3 regions of the Erwinia tracheiphila genome follow, and region 2 is predicted to be linked to each of the others. Evidence: predicted binding sites of a transcription regulator. Region 2 holds the regulator's gene; each other region holds the start of a gene.
What was found. The regulator PurR, encoded in region 2, represses purine synthesis genes. The targets are predictions, from matches to a motif close to CANGCAAACGTTTGCNTG.
Positions count from the first base shown of each region.

Region 1: a site for PurR is predicted at 2,581-2,598, ahead of purM (phosphoribosylformylglycinamidine cyclo-ligase). Genes of this name have one in related genera too.
Region 3: a site for PurR is predicted at 2,850-2,867, ahead of tusA (sulfurtransferase TusA). Genes of this name have one in related genera too.

Region 1 covers NZ_CP089932.1:3,264,144-3,268,885, reverse strand. The annotation lists gene ppk1 (polyphosphate kinase 1) at 1-471, opposite strand, end outside; gene purN (phosphoribosylglycinamide formyltransferase) at 837-1,475, opposite strand; gene purM (phosphoribosylformylglycinamidine cyclo-ligase) at 1,472-2,512, opposite strand; gene upp (uracil phosphoribosyltransferase) at 2,755-3,381, shown strand; gene uraA (uracil permease) at 3,597-4,742, shown strand, end outside.
Region 2 covers NZ_CP089932.1:2,653,701-2,658,442, forward strand. The annotation lists gene LU633_RS14075 (C40 family peptidase) at 362-1,168, shown strand; gene cydH (cytochrome bd-I oxidase subunit CydH) at 1,213-1,302, opposite strand; gene purR (HTH-type transcriptional repressor PurR) at 1,574-2,593, shown strand; gene LU633_RS14085 (IS481 family transposase) at 2,654-3,694, opposite strand; gene punR (DNA-binding transcriptional activator PunR) at 3,929-4,742, opposite strand, start outside.
Region 3 covers NZ_CP089932.1:4,483,702-4,488,443, forward strand. The annotation lists gene LU633_RS23140 (zinc/cadmium/mercury/lead-transporting ATPase) at 1-2,180, shown strand, start outside; gene LU633_RS23145 (hypothetical protein) at 2,191-2,409, shown strand; gene tusA (sulfurtransferase TusA) at 2,491-2,736, opposite strand; gene LU633_RS23155 (7-cyano-7-deazaguanine/7-aminomethyl-7-deazaguanine transporter) at 2,979-3,644, shown strand; gene LU633_RS23160 (DcrB family lipoprotein) at 3,907-4,455, shown strand.

The DNA of each region.
Region 1 (4,742 bases), 610 kb from region 2:
AAGATAGGTGTAATCATCCTTAAGGAATTCGATCAGGTCGGTATCATGATTAATAAGAATGGGCGTGATGTGCTGACGTAAGTGATGTTTAAAGTGGTGGCGAAGCCAGTTTTGCTGGTTGGATGAAAGCTGACGCTCATTAATCAGGAAGATCTGATTACGTGCCATCTCCAGCAGCAAATCATTATAGAGACCGTCAAATTCCTGATCCGCTTTCAGCACTCTCGCCTGAATTTTTTTGAGCAGATGACGCGGCGTGCTGGGGGAACCCTGTTCTTCACCGATCAGAATGCGGCGTTTCAAATCGGCAAAGCGAACTTTATAAAATTCTTCGAGGTTGTTGGAATAGATACCCAGAAAACGCATTCGCTCAATCAGCGGGTTGCTTTTGTCTGCTGCTTCCTGTAACACGCGCTCATTGAACGATAACCAGCTCAACTCTTTTTCGATATACAGTTTTTCCTGACCCATCTTTACTCCGTCTAAGCAGAACCTGCCTGAAACCGGTCATTTTTCCGTAGCATTATGGCGAGAGTATGGTAGCAATGTCCACGGAGATTATTCGTTGATGAATTCATGGTCGGGTATCAACCCGTGCCTTTGGATTGGCTGAATTGTCATGGCTGAGTGCCGCTTGCGCGCAACGGAAAGCCGGGCGTGATGACGTTAAGCGGGGGGCGCTGCCCCACGGGTATAACTAAAAAACGTACAGAGGAAGGCCGGGATGAAAAATGGCCGATAAGCCTTAGCGCTGATAATCAGGCAACCGTTTCCTGAATGCCAGACAGCGTGACGTCTGGGGAGAGAAATTAGCCCGTTTTACAATCAGAAATCCGTCAGTCCAGCGCATGTCCTTCAGGGGGAAGTGGCTGACCATCCAACCATGCCCTGCCCGCCTGCATTGTCAGACGACCTGCCATAAACCAGTTTATCACCAGCGGATAAATGGCATGTTCCTGATGCTGGACGCGCGCCTTGATATCCGCCTCGGTATCTCCCTCAAACACCGGGACCTTCGCCTGCAGAATAACCGGCCCGCCGTCCAGTTGCTCGGTTACAAAATGCACCGACGTACCGTGTTCGTTATCACCGTTGGCTAACGCCTGGCGATGGGTGTGAAGGCCCGGATATTTCGGCAGCAGGGAAGGGTGGATATTCAGCATCCTGCCAGCATAGCGCGTAACAAACGCCGGGCCAAGAATGCGCATATAGCCGGCCAACACCACCAGATCGGGGGCATAAGCATCGATCTCGAGCATTAGCTGGCGGTCAAACGCTTCGCGGTCGGCAAAGTCTGAGGCAGACAGTGCGATGGCGGGTACGGCTGCTGACCGCGCCCGTTCAAGTCCATAGGCGGAAGATTGATTGCTGATAACGGCAGCAATGCTGCCGTGGATCCGTTGCTGCTGGCAGGCATCCAGGATGGCCTGAAGATTGCCGCCCTCACCGGATATCAGCACCACCAGGCGTTTCATGGATTGATAACCACGCGTTTGGCCGAGTCAGAGGCGTTAATGACACCGATTTTCCAGGCTTTTTCTCCGACTTCCCGCATTAGCTGTACCGCTTTATCAGCGTCAGCGGCACTCAGGGCGATCACCATCCCCACGCCGCAGTTAAACGTGCGGTACATTTCCAAACGGCTGACGTTGCCCGCTTCCTGCATCCAGCCAAACACCGCAGGCCACTGCCAGCTTGACTCTTCAAGTACGGCCTGGGTCTGTTCCGGCAGCACTCGCGGGATATTTTCCCAGAAGCCACCGCCGGTCAGGTGCGCAATAGCGTGCACATCGACCTGCTCAATCAGGCTGAGGATATTTTTCACGTAGATACGGGTGGGGGCCAGCAAATGGTCTGCGAGAGGTTTACCCTCAAGCATGACCGCTTCAGGATCGGTGTTGCTCACCTCAAGAATTTTGCGCACCAGCGAGTAGCCATTTGAGTGGGGACCGCTGGAACCCAAGGCAATCAGCACGTCACCGTCCTGTACTTTGCTGCCGTCAATAATGTCTGACTTTTCCACCACGCCAACACAGAAACCGGCCACGTCATAATCTTCGCCGTGGTACATGCCCGGCATTTCTGCCGTTTCGCCACCGACCAGCGCACAGCCAGACTGGCTGCATCCTTCTGCGATACCGGTGATTACGCTGGCAGCGGTGTCGACATCCAGCTTGCCGGTAGCGTAGTAATCCAGGAAGAACAACGGTTCGGCCCCCTGAACCACCAAATCGTTCACGCACATCGCGACCAGATCGATACCGATAGTACTGTGGCGCTTGAGATCCATCGCCAGACGCAGCTTGGTGCCGACGCCATCCGTACCGGAAACCAGAATGGGTTCACGGTATTTTTGTGGCAGCGCACAAAGGGCACCGAAACCGCCCAGTCCACCCATAACTTCCGGGCGACGGTTTTTTTTCACTACGCCTTTAATACGATCGACTAAAGCATTACCCGCATCAATATCAACGCCGGCATCTTTATAGCTGAGAGAGGTTTTGTCGGTCACTGCGAAATCCCCACGCGATTTGCGATTGTGGTGGTTTGGTAAATTAGAGCGCGGCAATTCTAACAGCGCAGGCAAACGTTTGCGAGTAGCTTCTTTGGCATCATTGCGCATTGTGGCTTTTTAACCGATTTTGGTTTCAGGCTTATGGGTTAGCCAAAAGTCGGATTATTTAATAGGGTTGCGCGGCTAAAAAGGCTATAATTCCGCGATTTTTTGCCGTTCAACACTTCGGGAGAACAACAATGAAGATCGTGGAAGTTAAACACCCGCTGGTCAAACATAAACTGGGTCTGATGCGCGAGCATGACGTGAGTACCAAGCGTTTTCGTGAGCTGGCTTCAGAAGTGGGAAGTTTACTGACCTATGAAGCGACCGCCGATTTGGAAACGGAAACCGTCACCATTGAAGGCTGGAATGGTCCGGTTGAAATACAACAGATCAAAGGCAAAAAGATCACCGTGGTGCCTATTTTGCGTGCCGGACTCGGAATGATGGAAGGGGTTCTGGAGAATGTCCCCAGCGCACGTATTAGCGTAGTCGGTGTTTATCGCGATGAAGAGACGCTGGAGCCGGTCCCCTATTTTCAGAAGCTGGTGTCCAATATTGAAGAACGCATGGCGCTGGTGGTTGATCCCATGCTGGCAACAGGCGGCTCAATGATTGCTACTATCGATCTGCTGAAAAAAGCGGGTTGCAGCAGTATCAAAGTGCTGGTGCTGGTGGCGGCGCCAGAGGGGATTGCCGCACTGGAGAAAGTCCACCCCGACGTTGAGTTGTATACCGCATCGGTAGATCGCGGATTGAATGATAAAGGCTACATTATCCCAGGGCTTGGTGACGCGGGCGATAAGATCTTCGGGACAAAGTAATGATAATTAACCCGGCACAACGCGTCCTCTGCAATACCAGCCTGAAAGCGGCCAAAATCGGTATTTTCGGGTATTTTCTGGATAATTACATCTGGGTGATTTTGATGATGGGCCAGCGACTGGCTGCCTGCACAGGCAGGTTAAACGCATTGTAAATGTTATTTAAGCCGACCTGAGAGTCGGCTTTTTTCGGCAAAAATACAAGGATAACTATTATGACACGTCGTGCAATTGGCGTCAGCGAACGGCCACCGCTGTTGCAAACTATTCCACTGAGCTTCCAGCATCTATTTGCTATGTTTGGTGCAACGGTGCTGGTTCCTGTCCTCTTTCATATTAATCCGGCTACTGTGCTGTTGTTTAACGGTATTGGCACGTTGCTTTATCTGTTTATTTGTAAGGGAAAAATCCCGGCTTATCTCGGTTCCAGCTTTGCTTTTATTTCTCCGGTCCTGCTGTTGTTACCGTTGGGCTACGAGGTGGCGCTGGGCGGATTTATTCTTTGCGGCGTATTGTTTTGCCTGGTCGCGCTGATTGTTAAAAAAGCGGGAACCGGCTGGCTTGATGTCATGTTTCCACCTGCTGCGATGGGCGCGATTGTCGCGGTTATCGGTCTTGAACTGGCGGGTGTGGCGGCCAATATGGCCGGATTGCTTCCTGCTGCCAGCACGGCCGTCGACGGCAAAACCATCCTGGTTTCCCTGGTCACGCTGGGGATCACGGTGCTTGGTTCCGTGCTGTTTCGCGGCTTCCTGGCTATTATTCCGGTGCTGATTGGGGTGCTGGTGGGATATATGCTGGCCTGGTCCCTGGGTATGGTCAACTGGTCTGGTGTTGAAGCCGCTCCGTGGTTTGCGTTGCCCACCTTTTATAAACCACGATTTGAATGGTACGCGATGCTGACTATTTTGCCTGCCGCTTTGGTGGTGATCGCGGAACATGTCGGCCATCTGGTGGTGACGGCAAACATAGTCAAAAAAGATCTTATCAAAGAACCCGGCTTACACCGTTCCATGTTTGCTAACGGTATTTCCACAGTATTCTCCGGCTTTTTTGGTTCAACACCCAATACCACCTATGGGGAAAACATCGGCGTGATGGCGATTACCCGCGTTTACAGCACCTGGGTTATTGGCGGGGCTGCTATCCTCGCAATATTGCTTTCCTGCATTGGTAAGCTTGCAGCAGCTATTCAGGCTGTTCCCGTACCGGTAATGGGCGGTGTCTCACTTTTATTGTACGGTGTCATTGGTGCTTCCGGGATTCGCGTGCTGATTGAATCAAAAGTGGACTACAACAGGGCACAAAACCTGATACTCACGTCGGTGATTCTGATTATTGGTGTGAGCGGCGCGACCATA
Region 2 (4,742 bases):
TTTTGTACTCACCTGATTTTATGTACTCAATGCGCCATGTACTAACGAATACATCAATAATCATGCTTGTACAATAATATCAAAAAGAAGACAAAAAACAGAAAAATCCATCAAAAAAACAATAACATAATTTAACTATCGTGGGCAATTAAATACAGTGAAAGACAAGCCCGTACAGCCAACATTCCTCCTCTCTGATTACATTCGTATTTGACGATTTTCTTCATTATGTATTCTTGAAACAAAAAATGCCTTAACTTTGGTCGAAGAGTTCGATTAGAATCGACCAATGACCCTGAGAGACATTTAAATTAAACCACGCTCTGGCCCTGGCGGGAGCACGAACAGTTAAATGGTAACGATGCGTTTACTTATCACGCTTATCACGCTGGCGATGGCGCAGCTGTTTCTGAACATGGCGCACGCATCGCCTCATAGCCCTGTTAATGCCAGTCACCATAAAGTCGATAATAATGCTTCTGCCCGTGAAGATCAGCGTCGCAAACGCCGTCCGGTTAAAACCAGTTCAGGCAAAGTGAAAGATTCCGGCAGCAAAAAATCACATCCCGCTACTGCCCAAAAATTTAAAATAAAAAAACGCAAACCCGCCAAAGAGACGGCACAGCCCCCCTCCGGAAAAAATTCGTTAACGGTATACAAAAGACGATATGGGCATCATCGGGGCGGCCATCTTAATGAATCAGATGAGCAGACTTCCGGTGAGGCACCGTTGAAACTGAGTGAAGCTCATCGTATTCGCTATCAGAAGGCACACGAGACAGCGATGAACAAGCTGATGGGGCAGCTGGGTAAACCTTATCAGTGGGGCGGCACTTCCCCCAAAACAGGCTTTGATTGCAGTGGCCTTGTCTGGTATGCATACAAAGGCCTGGTTAAGTTTAAAATCCCACGTACGGCAAATGAAATGTATCACCTGCGCGATGCTGCCTCGATTAAACGTGATGACCTTGAAAAAGGTGATCTGGTCTTCTTCCGCATAAATGGCCGCGGCACAGCCGACCACGTAGGTGTTTATCTTGGTAACGGTAAATTCATTCAGTCACTACGAACAGGCAAAGATATTCAGGTCAGTGCGTTAAGCGAGGACTACTGGCAGCGCCACTACATTGGCGCACGTCGTATGATAACGCTAAAGACAATTCGATAACGTGAAAACACAGGGCCGCATTAAAAAATGCGGCCCTGGCAACGCTAATGCATAACTGCGGTCAAACCGAATGCTGTTATGATTAATAAAGCACATGCGGATGTGAATAAGGCAAATTTCAGGTCGGTGTCCATTAACGCTTTCTCCCTCTCAGTGAATTGCGGATTTTCCCATAATTACCCGTAAAAATCTCGTCTTATCCTGGCTGGCTTGCTAGAATTTGCCGCCGGAAACGACGGACAACGTTTCACCCATGTGCAACACTCAACACGATACCCTTTTCCCTTTTTTAATTCCTGCGCCATGCAGCCTGAATGACGCGCAACGGACTGATTTTTATCTTTTCAGGCAATCGTTTAACCATTTATTTATTAAGATGTTACGAGACACTCAGGAGCAGTCAGTATGGCAACGATAAAAGATGTGGCAAAGCACGCGGGGGTATCCACCACCACCGTATCCCACGTCATCAATAAAACCCGCTTTGTCGCAGAAGAGACAAAGAATGCCGTATGGGCCGCCATTAAAGCATTACATTATTCTCCCAGCGCCGTTGCACGTAGCCTGAAGGTAAATAATACTAAAACTATTGGTCTGCTCGCCACCTCCAGCGAAGCGCCCTACTTTGCAGAAATTATTGAAGCCGTCGAAAACTGCTGTTTTGACAAAGGCTACACCCTGATTTTAGGCAATGCTCACAACAACCTGCAAAAGCAACAGGCTTACCTGTCAATGATGGCGCAAAAGCGTGTGGATGGGCTGTTAGTCATGTGTTCCGAATATCCCGATACACTTATCGCTATGCTGGAAGACAACCGCAATATCCCGATGGTGGTAATGGACTGGGGTGAACCACGTGGCGATTTTACTGACACCGTTCTGGATAACGCGTTCGAAGGGGGTTATCTTGCCGGGCGCTATTTAATCGAACGTGGTCACCGGGATATTGGCGTAATACCTGGTCAGATGGAACGAAATACGGGCGGTGGCCGTCATGCCGGGTTTCTGAAAGCCCTTGCCGAAGCGAATATTCCACTGAGCCAGGAGTGGCTGGTTCAGGGAGATTTCGAACCAGAATCTGGTTATCAGGCTATGCAAAAGATTCTTTCACAAAATGAGCGACCAACCGCCGTCTTCTGTGGTGGTGATGTGATGGCGATGGGCGCTATCTGTGCAGCAGATGAAATGGGGTTGCGCGTACCACAGGATATTTCGGTGATCGGGTATGATAATGTGCGAAACGCACGCTACTTTACCCCTTCGCTAACCACCATTCATCAGCCTAAAGAGCAGCTGGGGCAAACAGCATTCAGCATGTTGCTGGACCGTATTACCAGTAAGCGTGAAGAGTCTCAGACTATTGAAGTTTACCCCAGCCTCATTGAACGCCGTTCAGTAGCGGACGGGCCGTTTATCAATAGATGATGTGTACTAGCTCAGACCTGATCTGACAGTTACCGGTTATTTATACAGGTGTCTGTCAGATTACATCTGGTTCAGATTTTTTTCTGCCCAGACTCGTTTACCATCAAGTAACGTGGCCATTGGCGTACGCCCGCAGCACATTTTTCCCTGATGAGTTCGCTCATTATTGTAATGCCACAACCAGTTGTCCAGATCCGTTTGCAGGCTCTCCAGGTCTTCGTATAACTTCTTACGGAACGTAACCTGATAAAAATCCTGCAAAATAGTTTTATGGAAGCGCTCGCAGATGCCGTTCGTCTGCGGAGACATCGCCTTCGTTTTTGTATGGTCGATATCGTTGATGGCCAGATACAGCTGGTAATCATGCTGCTCCACCTTACCACAGTACTCCGTTCCCCTGTCGGTCAGGATCCTCAGCATCGGCAGTCCCTGAGCCTCGTAGAACGGCAGTACGCGATCATTGAGCAGGTCTGCGGCGGTGATCGGCGTTTTACTCGTATACAGCTTGCAGTGTGCCACTTTCGAGTACGTATCCACGAACGTCTGCTGGTAGATACGACCCACACCTTTCAGATTGCCCACGTAGAAGGTGTCCTGCGACCCGAGATAACCCGGGTGAGCAGTTTCGATTTCTCCGCTGGCCTCGTCATCGTGGGCCTTCTTCTCCAGCGCTGCGATTTGAGCGTCGGTAAGCACGATGCCTTCTCTGGCGACCTTTTCCTCAAGTGCCTTCAGGCGTTTACGGAAGTTCTCCAGGTCGTGCCGTTGCCAGATGGAGCGCACGCCGCTACCGGAGATAAACACGCCTTTTTTACGCAGCTCATTACTGGTCCGGTGTTGCCCGTGGGCCGGGAACTCAACGGCATATTCAACAACAGCGCGTTCAGTGGCTTCGTCGGCGCGGTTCTTCAGGTTGGGGACGCGGCGGTTCTGGTTAATCAGCGCATCGATGCCGCCTTCAGCAGCCAGTTCCTGATAACGGTAAAACGTGTCGCGTGACACGCCCATGATCTTGCAGGCTTTTGATACGTTACCGAGTTCTTCGGCGAGATTGAGCAGGCCGGCTTTGTGTTTGATGATGGGATTGTTAGTATGAATCATGAGAGTTACCTCGCGTTTTGTTTAAGGATTAGACACCCATATCAAAACCGGTAACTCTCAACCTTTCAAGGTCCAGTGTCAGATCAAGTCGCGACTAATACAGATGATGCTGATATTTCATCCATTCAGCCACACCAGACCCCGTTGAAATACTGCGGAGTCTGGTCGTTGATGGGACAGGAAGGAAACACGCCAGTGACTGGCGATGACCATGTTGCCACCCAGGCTGACGGCTTAACTATGCAGCCACTCACTGTTCAGCGTCGTCGTGTCCCCCAGATATTCAAGCAGCCAGTTTAGTGCGGGTGAAGTGAGCTGCTCTGCCCAGCTAACGCAACAGGGACTTTGCGGAAACATCACCGCCAGCTGCAGTTCCTTCAGTGCCCCGCTTTCGATATAGGTTTCTGCCAGATGCGCGGGTATCATGCCAACACAAATTCCGGCTAACAGGCAGTCAATACCGCTTTCCCAGTTGGGCACCACCATTCGACGTTGATTATCCAGTGTCCAGGTGGTTCTTTTAGTCAGAGCGCGGGAAGTATCTTCCAGCACGAGAGAAGGCCACGCCCTTATTGCCTCTTCGTCAACCACACCGCGCAGTTCCGCCAGTGGATGTCCTGCCTTTACCACGCAACGCCAACTGAGCATGCCCATATCCCGAAAAGCAAAGCGACCGCCAACCGGAATAGCCCGTGTCGCACCAATGGCGACCTCAACCCGATCATCTGCGAGCGCATCCCATACGCCGTTGAACACCTCCGCGAAAAGATGTAATTCCATATCGGGAAAGTGTCGATAGAAATCCACAACTAACTGACGAGTTCGGGCTGGTTTTACAATGCAGTCAACGGCAATATTGATTTGCCCACGCCAGCCATGGGCCAACTGCTGACACTGCCTTCTGGTAACGAGCATTTTTTTGATAAGAGCACGACCCTCCTGAACAAAATGCTTACCGGCTTCTGTTAGCGCAACATCCCGATGACGCCTTATAAACAATGGTACAGTCAGCCACTCTTCGAGCTGACGCACCGTGTAGCTGATAGCA
Region 3 (4,742 bases), 1.8 Mb from region 2:
GCGAAAACAGCCCGTGCTGTGGCGATGCTTATTGCAACAGTGTCGGCCAAACCGCTGAACAACCTGCGCCTGGAAGAGAACGATCAGCCTGGCGCTGGCAAATCAGCGGAATGGACTGCCCGGCATGCGCACGAAAAATAGAGCATGTCCTGAGTCAGATGCCCGCGGTGATACAGGCAAAAGTGCTGTTTGCCACCCAAAGACTGGTGGTCAGTGCAACAGAGGACGTTCAACAGCAGGTTGAACTGGCGGTTGAAGCCACCGGATTTACCCTGACGCGTACTGACGAAAACCGAATCACTCAGCAAAAAAAACCTTTCTGGCAGGACAATCGTTTGCTGATGGTGCTCATCGTGCTAATGGCGGGCAGCACAGTGCTTCAGCAGTTTTCCCCACCAGCAGGAAAAGCGGCCTTTCTCCTGACCACGCTAATGGGTGTCTGGCCGATCGCGCACCGCGCCCTGCGCCTGATCAAAGGCGGAACACCTTTTGCCATTGAAACACTGATGACCGTTGCAGCCGTCGGTGCGCTCTTTGTTGACGCTGCCGCCGAAGCTGCGATGGTTATCCTCCTTTTTAAGTTGGGTGAGCGGCTGGAGTCTTTCGCTGCTGATCGCGCACGCCGGGGAGTTACTGCACTGATGGCACTGCAACCGGAAAAGGCCTGTCGCATTAATGGAAACGTGCGTGAACTTATCCCCCTGAGCGCACTGCATCCCGGCGATATTATCGAGGTTACTGCCGGGGCCCGTTTGCCCGCTGACGCCCGCCTGCTCAACGCCACAGCGGGTTTTGATGAAAGCGCGCTGACCGGTGAGCCCATGCCGGTTGAACGTCAGCCAGGCGAAGTGGTTGCCGCAGGCAGCCTGAGCGTTGATCGGTTAGTCAGGCTTGAGGTGGTTTCTCAACCGGGAGAGAGCGCAATCGATCGCATCCTGCAGCTGATTGAAGATGCAGAATCACATCGTGCGCCGATTGAACGTTTTATCGATCAGTTTAGCCGTATTTACACGCCATTCATTATGGCTATGGCAATATTGGTCGCCGTAATACCGCCATTACTTTTCACGGGTGAATGGCAACCGTGGTTGTATAAGGGCCTGACGCTGCTGCTGATTGGATGTCCATGCGCACTGGTTATTTCCACGCCAGCAGCAATAACGTCAGCCCTGGCTGCCGCGTCACGCCAGGGTGTGCTTATCAAAGGCGGCGCTGCCCTTGAACGACTTAATACAATAAAAACGCTGGCTTTTGATAAAACAGGTACACTGACGGAAGGGAAGCCTAGGGTGATGACGATTGTCAGCCTGAATGGCGCACCCGAAGCCGTTCTGTTAGCCAAAGCGGCTACAGTTGAACGGGGATCTTCACACCCTCTGGCAAAGGCCATTGTTGCACTGGCTGAAAGCCGCAATCTGCCCATTTTATCAACAGATAAACAGATAACGCACGCGGGCAGCGGGGTTGAATCAGATGTAAGTGGTCACAAACTCAGGATCTCCAGGCCCGCAAGCATGCCGGAAAACAGCCTTGACGCGGCGCTGCTGGCACAAATTGAAAAACTGGAAGAAGCTGGCCATACCGTTGTGGTGATGTTGCAGGATGAACAACCTGTCGCCCTGATAGCCCTGCGCGATACGCTACGAGAAGAAGCCGTGGCTACTCTGCAGGCATTGCGCAAACTCGGCTTACAAACGGTGATGCTGACCGGGGATAATCCTCTGGCCGCCGCGACCATGGCAAAAACACTGGATATTGAATTTCGTGCGGGTTTATTGCCCGCTGATAAAGTCACGGCAGTTCGTGCGCTTAACCAGCAGTCCCCGCTGGCCATGGTGGGAGATGGCATTAATGACGCACCGGCGATGAAAGCCGCGACCGTTGGCATAGCAATGGGCAGCGGTAGCGATGTTGCACTTGAGACAGCCGATATCGCCCTGACTGGCGATCGCCTTACCGGGCTGACCATGATGGTCCGTCTTTCGCGCACAACCCTGGCGAATATACGGCAAAACATCGCATTAGCGCTGACGTTAAAAGGCGTGTTTCTGGTAACAACCCTACTGGGAATCAGCGGGCTGTGGTTAGCCGTTCTGGCCGATTCGGGAGCAACTGCATTAGTGACCGCTAACGCCCTGCGCCTGTTAAACCATAAAATTAACGACAACAACACTGAATAACGGAGAGAAAATGAATAAAAGCATCACGGATGAAAATCAAACGTTAAAAAAAATGCTACGCTTACAACGCTGGTTGTTTATTGGCGGAGCCGTCGTAGGCGTACAGGCGATAATTCATGCCTTCTCATCAACGCCCCTGTGGGGTTATCTGGCATTTGAAGTTCTGCTGGCCGTGGGATGCACCAGCTATGCGCTGCTGCTCTCGACGAAAATTAACGCCTTAAAATAAAATAATCCTGATAATTCATAACGCCCTTATCCGGCGCTGACTTCGCTGCAGATAAGGGTTCAATGCTGCTGGCAAAATGGCTCAGAGTCCTTTTTTTACCAGATATCGGTAAGGCGGGGTTTCCGTTGCCTGAGCCAGCAGCCTGTGCTCCATAAAACGACAAAAACCCGGAATGTCTCGCGTGGTGGCCGGGTCGTCAGCAACGATCAGCAACGTCTCGCCATCCTGCATATCACGCACCGTTTTCCGCACCATCATTACCGGCTCAGGACAGCGCAGTCCGAGAGCATCAAGGGTATGGTCGGGGTTGACAAAAGGATCGCTCATAATATTCTCTGTTCAGGAAAAAAACGGGCTTATTTTACGCGCCGCATAGCGATGTGCAAGCCCGGCCGTGATGACATACGGTGATCCCCTTGATCATTGCGCACCGACCACCAGGCAATAACGTTTGCGTTAACATTAACCATTGCATTGCCATTCTGTTTCGGTAAGATGCCGCGCAATCGCTGTCGCGAGATTATGGTTTGTTTGGGTTCCCTCACCCCACTATTCAAAAAGGTTATATGATGATTTCTTTCTCTTCACGCCAGCGAAGCGGTGCGTTGTTCTGGCTTTCGTTGTTTCATATTCTGGTGATTACCTCCAGCAACTATCTGGTACAGCTGCCGGTTTCAATTTTTGGTATGCATACTACCTGGGGCGCATTCAGCTTCCCCTTTATCTTTCTTGCCACCGACTTAACCGTGAGAATCTTTGGTGCCCCACTTGCCCGCCGCATTATCCTGGTGGTCATGGTGCCAGCGCTGATTATCTCTTATGTTATTTCAGCACTTTTCTATCAGGGCCAATGGCAGGGGGTTGCTGCACTTAACGCGGTCAACCTGTTTGTTGCGCGTATTGCCTGCGCCAGCTTTATGGCTTACGCGCTCGGGCAAGTTCTGGATGTGCATGTCTTTAATCGTCTGCGAAAATTGCCTCAATGGTGGATTGCACCCGCCTGCGCAATGTTCCTCGGCAATATCAGTGACACGCTGGCCTTCTTTTTTATCGCTTTTTATAAAAGTACCGATCCCTTTATGGCACAAAACTGGGTAGAAATTGCCCTGGTGGACTACAGCTTTAAAGTAATTATTTGCATGCTTTTTTTCCTGCCTGCTTATGGCATGTTGTTAAATACCGCGCTTAAAACACTGGCGAAGCGCCCCATCAGGACTGAGCTGAACATCGGTTAATTAACGATGTGGGAAAATCTCCCGCCTCTGCCTGGCACAACGACGCTGCACGATAAAAACGCTTGCGGATAGCCCAGCACCGTCCTTAGACCCGCTTGTTTATCACCAGGCATCCCACTGATACAGTAAGAAAAAGCGGTGTCTGAAAAGATTTTCAGTGCCTACACTACATGCAGCCCCTGCGTGGCGGTTGCATTTATCAACCGGTTACTATTTTATGAGTGCTGTTAACAGGCACATGACTAACGTTAAAGAGATGAGAATGCGTAACTTACTGAGATATGCTGGTATTGGTTTACTGGTGGTTGGACTCAGCGCCTGCGATGGCCAAAAAGACAACGCCGCAGCCGATAGTAATAGTCCAGGCAACAGCCAGACCGTAACGCTGGTAAATGGCAAGATGAGTTTCTCCCTGCCTTCCGGCATGTCCGATCAGAGCGGCAAACTGGGCACCCAGACTAACAATATGCATGTTTATGCCGACGCAACTGGCCAGAGAGCGATTATTGTTATCGAGGGCAATGCCACTTCCGAAGCGCTGGATGCGCTCAGTAAACGACTGGAAGCGCAGCAACGCAGCCGCGATCCGCAATTGCAAGTGGTCACTAACAAACCTGTTGAACTGAAAGGTCAACCCGCACAGCAGCTGGATTCGGTTATTTCCGCTAAAAACCAGTCGACCTGGTCTTCCGTGGTATTAGCAAAAGTTGATAACAGGCTGATGACGCTGCAAATCACCCTGCCTGCCGATAACCAGCAACAGTCACAAACCGACGCTGAAAACATTATCAAAACCATCACATTCAAATAACGTATTTGCCCCACCAGCCCAGGTGGGGCATTTGAATAGCCAACAAAAAGTCCCTCTCTTCCGGGCATGGTGAATACAGCCCTGAGATCTGCCGTTATTATCCGGCATGCCACCTTTATCCGCAGAGATTGAGCGAATGTTGGTAACATTGTGCGCGGTACAACAGTGACCAGCACTTGTGAAAGTGAATACTTACAAGGCATGATGCCCGCACTGCTGAATGGATCAGGCTGCCGTGACGATGACTCAATTTCACGCTATTGCCACTCGCCAAAGCAGGCATTCCC